DNA from 3 places in the Psychrobacter sp. D2 genome. Region 3 is predicted to be linked to each of the others. Evidence: predicted binding sites of a transcription regulator. Region 3 holds the regulator's gene; each other region holds the start of a gene.
What was found. Region 3 encodes PhoB, which activates phosphate uptake and scavenging genes when phosphate is short. Its sites were predicted from a motif close to TGTCATNAANCTGTCATAA; they were not measured.

Region 1 (2,284 bases), on a different contig from region 3:
GTGCCTACTCTCCACTACTATTTTTATATCACATTTTTGTCTAATAAAGACGCTTATTCATCGTCCATGATATCATCATCAGCGTCGAGACTGAATTCCTCAGCATGCACATTCCAGTGTAACTTCGTCCGGCACGCTTCATAAAAGTCAAACCCTGGCGGATGTAGCAAGGTTAATTTGTCCGGATGCTTACGAATATATAGACGCTGCTCTTGTTCAAGCGGCGTGCTTGGTTTACCGTCAGCACTGACCATCGGCTGGGTGCGGTTGTCCTCGTGAATACGAATACAAATCTCGCTGGTGCCACTGACCACAATAGGGCGACTTGACAGCGTATGCGGATGCATAGGCACCAAACATATGGCATCCATGCTTGGATGGATAATAGGACCACCACCAGAGAGCGCATAAGCTGTCGAGCCCGTCGGTGTCGCTACGATGAGACCATCACTGTGCTGCCGATAGACATCATGCCCATCGATTTTCATCTGAAAATCAATCATATGGACAGACTTACCAGCGTGCAACACGATATCATTGAGTGCCATGTCTTCATGAATAATCTTACGACCTTCACGAATCTCCATCGTCAGTAAAAATCTATGGTCTAACTGATAATCGCCCATCAGTACTTGGCGCAATTTAAACGCCGCTTCATCAGGTTTGACATCGGCTAAAAAACCAAGGCGACCACGGTTAACCCCCAAGACAGGTACACGATAACGCGCTAGTGCTTCGGCAGCATGGAGTATAGAACCATCACCGCCAACCACGATGACCAAATCACAAATCTCGCCGATAAGGCTACGCTTAACAATTTTGACTCTCTCAATATCAGTGAGATTCAGAGTTGGCAAGTTAGCGGTTTGCACATCCATAATCAACGTAAGGTTCATATCGTTAATTATCTGGGCAATCTGCCCAAGACTTTGGGTTACGCTGCGCTTTCCAGCACGTCCCATCAAGCCAATACGGCGAAAAGCTGGATTTTTGATAGCGTGGAACAGCTCTGACTCATGTAGGTGCGGCAATCTTGCGGACTGCGCTGAGGTTTCCATAAAACGACTCGGCATGATGGTAAATTACAGAGTAATGATAACGAGAAATGGGCGATTAGACTAGCCTGTTTATCAATTATCGTTGTTAACGGTCGTAATTGACCCCATATAAAAGCCAACATACGCTGTTTTGGGCGTATCTATCTAGCTATTTGATATCGCTGTGTATAGGAGCGAAATCGACTCAATAGTTGCGCAAAGCCTTATACGCTGTCACGTAAACACCGTTGACAATAATGGCGATTTTGCTAAAGTAGCTGACATAACTATTATTTATATTTTATTGAGGACAACTTTATGGCCAATCCTATTGTCAGTCGCGCAGAGCTTGCCGTCGGCGGTGCGCCGATGACAGTGAAGGGCGTGATTCAAAAAACCAGTTTATTGCTTGGCTTATCGGCGATTACTGGTATTGGATTTTTCTTTTATGCGTTGATGGCAGGTTTATCACAAGGTTTTATCACGATGGCAGCCTTTGGTAGTATGTTTGCTGCTTTCGGCTTAGCGATCTTCATTACCTTTAAACCGCAAAAAGCCAAAACCTTTGCCGTACCTTATGCTTTATTAGAAGGTATCTTTTTAGGTGGCATCTCGCTATTCTTTATGCGCATGTACCCAAGCGTGCCTGTCACTGCGATGTGTGCGACCTTTGTCACCGCAGCCGTTATGCTAGGGCTATACCGTTCAGGTTTGGTTAAAGTGACTGAAAAATTCCGCTCAATCGTCACCTCAGCCTTGATCGCTATCATGCTAGTTTATGTGGCGCAGTGGGTACTTTCTTTAGCATTTGGTTCAAGCTTGCCTTTCTTGTTTGAAGGTGGCGCTATCGCTATTGGCTTTAGCTTATTTGTGATTGTTATCGCCTCTTTTACGCTGTTATTAGATTTTGATAATATTGAGCGTGGTGTGGCAATGGGTGTGTCAGAAGACTACGAATGGTTATTCAGTATTGGTCTTCTTGCAACGCTAGTGTGGATGTATATCGAATTTATGCGTCTATTAAGCTATCTACAAGATTAGTCAAATAGCTGTTCGATAGTCATTGAAATAAAAAAACCGTCTTTTATAAAGACGGTTTTTTTATGGGTAATCTTCAGAGATTTTTTTAAATGAGTTTAAGCTGGTTTAAATTAAGCGCGCTTTAGACGCAGCGCATTTAATACGACAAATAATGAGCTTAGTGACATGCCAATAGCAGCTAGCCAAGGTGGCACATAACCCAAAGC
Region 2 (2,284 bases), on a different contig from region 3:
TTGAGCTGTCCAAAGAGGCAGTTGCTGACGTATCCGAATAGGGAGCGTTTACGACATCGTAAGGGATCGTATCTTGCTCATTTGCTATCTGATTTGCCAGTAAATCATCGACGGTATTGGCATCATTCCATGCAAAACTTGGCTCAACCTTTCTGATAGGCATTGGCGTAGCATTGGTAGCAGGTACTGATGTTTTATTTAGATTAAAAGCACTATTGCTAGTCGTCGTAGCGGCTGCAGTTTGCAGCTGCTCTTCTCGTTTGGTACTTTCACTGGCAACTTGCGCAGCGGCTACCATAGAGGCTTTTACACTGGCACCCAATCCTGAAGACGATAAAAAGTCTGTCAATGCGCTATTAAAACGACCACTTCTATTGTCTTTCTGTTTATTTTTAACCTGTTCATCCACTTGCAACTCAAGAGGCAATTGCTCATATTCTGGAGTATCAGTCTCACTTATTGCTGTATCACGACCTTGTTTATCGGCAGCACTAGTAGCATTGTCTTCTTGTGTTATTTGACTAACATCAAGGCTGCTATCAAGGTTTTTGACACCTGACCCAAACCAAGACAAAGTTTTGAATTTTTCGTAAATACTCATCCAATGAATATTAAAGGCAAAGGTGGTCGTAATAGCGACAAACACTGCCAAAAACGTCACACTCCCCCACTGCGATAATAGCTGTGCTAGCCTCGCTTGTAGCTCAAGACCAATAATACCGCCAGCAACGCCTTTGAGACCTGACGACATCGGATCTGCTACCTGCTGTACCAATGCGATCAGTTGGGCAAATAATGCACTACTGCTCAATATTAAAAACACATAAGCAACCAAGCGTAATAACCAAAACGTCGGTTTATTGTCCCACCAAATCAGTACTGACTCATAAACCAGAAACGCCAGTAACCACCACGCACCAAAACCAAAGAAGCTATACAGCAAATCTGAGAGCCATGCGCCCATCTCGCCGCCCATATTATTAATGGTCGTCATATCACTACTGATGTGCGACCAGCTAGGATCATTACCGGTATAAGTCATCAAAATGACGAACAAATAAACCGCGAGGAGTAATCCCAGTAGGGTAAATATGCCCTTTTTTAAGTAATCAATAATTGGTGCTGATATCACGTAAGATCTGCCTTGTTGTTAATACTCGTCATGAATACTCAATAGTCGTCAAACCATGATTAAGCTTAATCATGCTGACATAAATTCCTGATAGAAACTGCTGTAATAGGTTACGACTGATGTGGCGTAATAACACAAAAACTTTATCTAAAATACTACGACAAAATATTGACCGCATTGCTGTTTTTGTTTTGTGCGCGGCATACAACTTCTTATAATAACAAATACATAGCTGCCATGGCGACCGTGTTATCAATAAAGCGCATAAGAAAATCAATCCAGTAGTGATTTAGCCAAAAATGCAGCTAGTAAAAAATGATGCCTGTTCTTTTTGCATTAGCATCTAACCAAAATATATTAAAGCTCTACGTTACTGCTGATATAAATTTTTTATAGCCTCTGTCTGCGTAGGTACAGCAAGCAAGACAAATTAATACCAGCAGTACATGACGTTTATATATCACATTTCACTGACTATATTTGAATATGGGCTCATTTTTGGTACTAAAATTTCAAGCTTCAGATACTTTAGTTCTAATGATACCCATATTTGTTTTAGCAAACTTGCACTTTTTGCTTTTAGCCCTTATGTTATTATCACATAGCAACGATAATAACCAGATACGTCGTCATTTTTACGCTTATCTTTTATAATACTTATAATATCTACTTATTATTTTAACGTTGAACCTTTTCACATTTATTGCTCTAGCAAGGAAATTTTATGGCAACTGATAATACTGCTCCACGCCACGAAAAACTCATTATTTTAGGTTCAGGTCCTGCTGGTTATTCTGCTGCTGTGTATGCAGCACGCGCCAACCTAAAGCCTGTTATGGTCACCGGTATGGAAGTCGGCGGACAGCTCACGACGACGACCGAAGTCGATAACTGGCCGGGTGATGCACATGATTTGACTGGTCCTGCATTAATGGAGCGTATGAAAGCCCATGCCGAGCGCTTTGGTACTGAACTGGTTTATGATCATGTTAATGCTGTGAATTTAAATGTGCGTCCTTTTGAGCTAACCGGTAATAACGGCAATTACACCTGTGATGCTCTTATTATCTCAACCGGCGCATCAGCACAGTATCTAGGTCTAGAGTCAGAAACCAAATTCCGTGGTCTTGGCGTTTCTGCTTGTGCAACTTG
Region 3 (2,284 bases):
ATTTAATCGCGTTAATCACTAGATTGGACAGTGCGCTATTTAGGTACATCTCTGATCCATATAGTCCATCATAGGTATCAATATGCAAGTGAATCGTATGCTTATATTCTTGATTATACGCCTGCGCATCATCATAGACATGAGTGAGCAGCTTGGTCATATCGATATCATTAAACGCATGGGTTTCTTCGATTTCGATGCGAGACAGTAGCAATAAGTCATTGACCACCCTATTCATGCGTGCCGTTTGCTGAGTCATCAGCTCAAAACCGCGTCGCCAATTCGCAGGCATATCTGGCTGATCAGAGAAATTCTCCAGATATCCCATCAAGACCGTCAATGGTGTACGTAGCTCATGCGAGACATTGGCCACAAAGTCGCGGCGCATCGCTTCTAAATGCTGCAAACGGGTCACATCATAAATGATTAGTAGTTTTTCATCGCCAAATGGCGTCAGCTCACACTTTAGATAGCGGTTTGGGTCTTGCCAAGAGACGATATGCACACTCTCGTCGGCATCGGCATCGTTATTAAGCGTCGTTGCCTCCTGATAATACTTAATAAATTCAGGTATTTGAATGAAGTCAAAAATGCGCCTGCCTTTATCTGAGGATTGCAACAATAATAAATCCTGCGCCGCTTGGTTCCACCATTCAAGTCCATCATCGTCATTGAGCAAAATCACGGCATCACGTAATGCTCGTAAAGCACTTCTGATTTTTTTAAGTTGATTTGTGGCACCTTGCTCATTATCTTGGATAGGCATTTTTATTTATCCATTATTTTTTATAATTTTTCTACTATTGGCCGCTCCCGATAAAAGGCGACACTATTAAAAGGTGACACTATTAAAAGGCGACACTATACAATATTCATATTGCTAGCAATTACCCTTTTTCGATACGGCTAGAGAATCGATAACCTGTACCGCGTACCGTTTGTATTAATGTATCACAATCATGTGGACGTAGTAATGTGCGCAAACGCTTTACGTGAACATCAATGGTTCTATCTTCGATGTAGACGTTACCGCCCCATACTTGATCGAGCAGCTGAGCACGGGTATAAGCGCGCTCAGGATGGCTCATAAAAAACGCCAATAAACGATATTCTGTCGGACCCATATCGATAATGTCATCACCCACCATAAAGCGTTGGCTTTTGGCATCTAAAGTTAGCCTGCCTATATTGATAGGTTTGTCGCCGCTTAGCGCGTTACTACGTCGCAATACCGCTTTGATTCTTGAGATAAGCTCACGGGTCGAGAACGGCTTGGTCATATAATCATCAGCGCCTGCATCAAGACCATGCACTTTACTGTCTTCTTCACTTTTGGCGGTCAACATAATAACCGGTATCTCGGCGAGCAGCGTATCGCTTTTTAGCATACGGCAAAAATCGATACCACTTTTATCACCGGGCAACATCCAGTCCAATAAAATCAGCGCTGGACGATGATCGACCACTTGTTGATGCGCCTCTGACACATCTGCTGCCTGCAAACTATCAAAGCCTGCCATCTCTAGGGTCATGACGACCATTTCCCGAATGGCGTCTTCATCTTCAACAATCAAAATTTGCTCTTTAGACATAGTGTATTCTTAGTGTTAGAGGACAAAATAGAGTTTATAAAAGCAGTAGTAAACGCAGATAAGCGTTCCTTTATTAAAGAACTTAATTATGACAGCTTAATGACATTTACTCTTAAATTTATAATACTTAGTAGCCATGCTAATGACTTAATGCACTTCTAATAAAAAGTTTAATGGTCCATCATTGACACTCAACACTTGCATATCAGCGCCAAACTGACCCGTTGCAACCGTTAAATACTGCGTCTTTGCGTAATCAACCAATTGTGCAAATAAAGCTTGAGCCATATCAGGTGCCATTGCGCGACCAAAGTCAGGGCGGCGACCTTTATCCGTCTTTGCCATCAGAGTAAATTGTGAGACCAATAATAGCCCACCACCGACTTGCTGGACATTTTTATCGAGTTTGCCGTACTTGGCAGGATCATCATCATTGTCAAAAATACGATAGGTGAGGATTTTATCAATCATCCGCTGCGCACTTTGTAGGTTATCATCGTGTCCCAAGCCGATATAGGCCAGCACACCTTGTTCAATAGCACCAACCTCCTGCCCATCAACGCTGACACTGGCATGTTTGACTCGCTGAATAAGAGCTCTCATTGCTTACTTCCTTTAACGATTATGGTCATACAGTCTGCTGCGGACCATGATAAAATACAATTATCTGTGCATGTACTTACGATTATGTT

Region 1: the regulator PhoB is predicted to act here: its motif matches at 1,080-1,098, upstream of H0262_RS06135 (NAD(+) kinase).
Region 2: the regulator PhoB is predicted to act here: its motif matches at 1,197-1,215, upstream of H0262_RS13250 (DNA translocase FtsK).

Annotation. Positions count from the first base shown of each region.
Region 1 covers NZ_JACDXZ010000003.1:320,618-322,901, forward strand. Annotated here, with positions in the region: gene H0262_RS06135 (NAD(+) kinase) at 54-1,058, opposite strand; gene H0262_RS06140 (Bax inhibitor-1/YccA family protein) at 1,356-2,078, shown strand; gene H0262_RS06145 (heavy metal translocating P-type ATPase) at 2,189-2,284, opposite strand, start outside.
Region 2 covers NZ_JACDXZ010000009.1:3,934-6,217, reverse strand. Annotated here, with positions in the region: gene H0262_RS13250 (DNA translocase FtsK) at 1-1,132, opposite strand, end outside; gene trxB (thioredoxin-disulfide reductase) at 1,857-2,284, shown strand, end outside.
Region 3 covers NZ_JACDXZ010000010.1:56,396-58,679, reverse strand. Annotated here, with positions in the region: gene phoR (phosphate regulon sensor histidine kinase PhoR) at 1-766, opposite strand, end outside; gene phoB (phosphate regulon transcriptional regulator PhoB) at 888-1,592, opposite strand; gene dtd (D-aminoacyl-tRNA deacylase) at 1,740-2,195, opposite strand.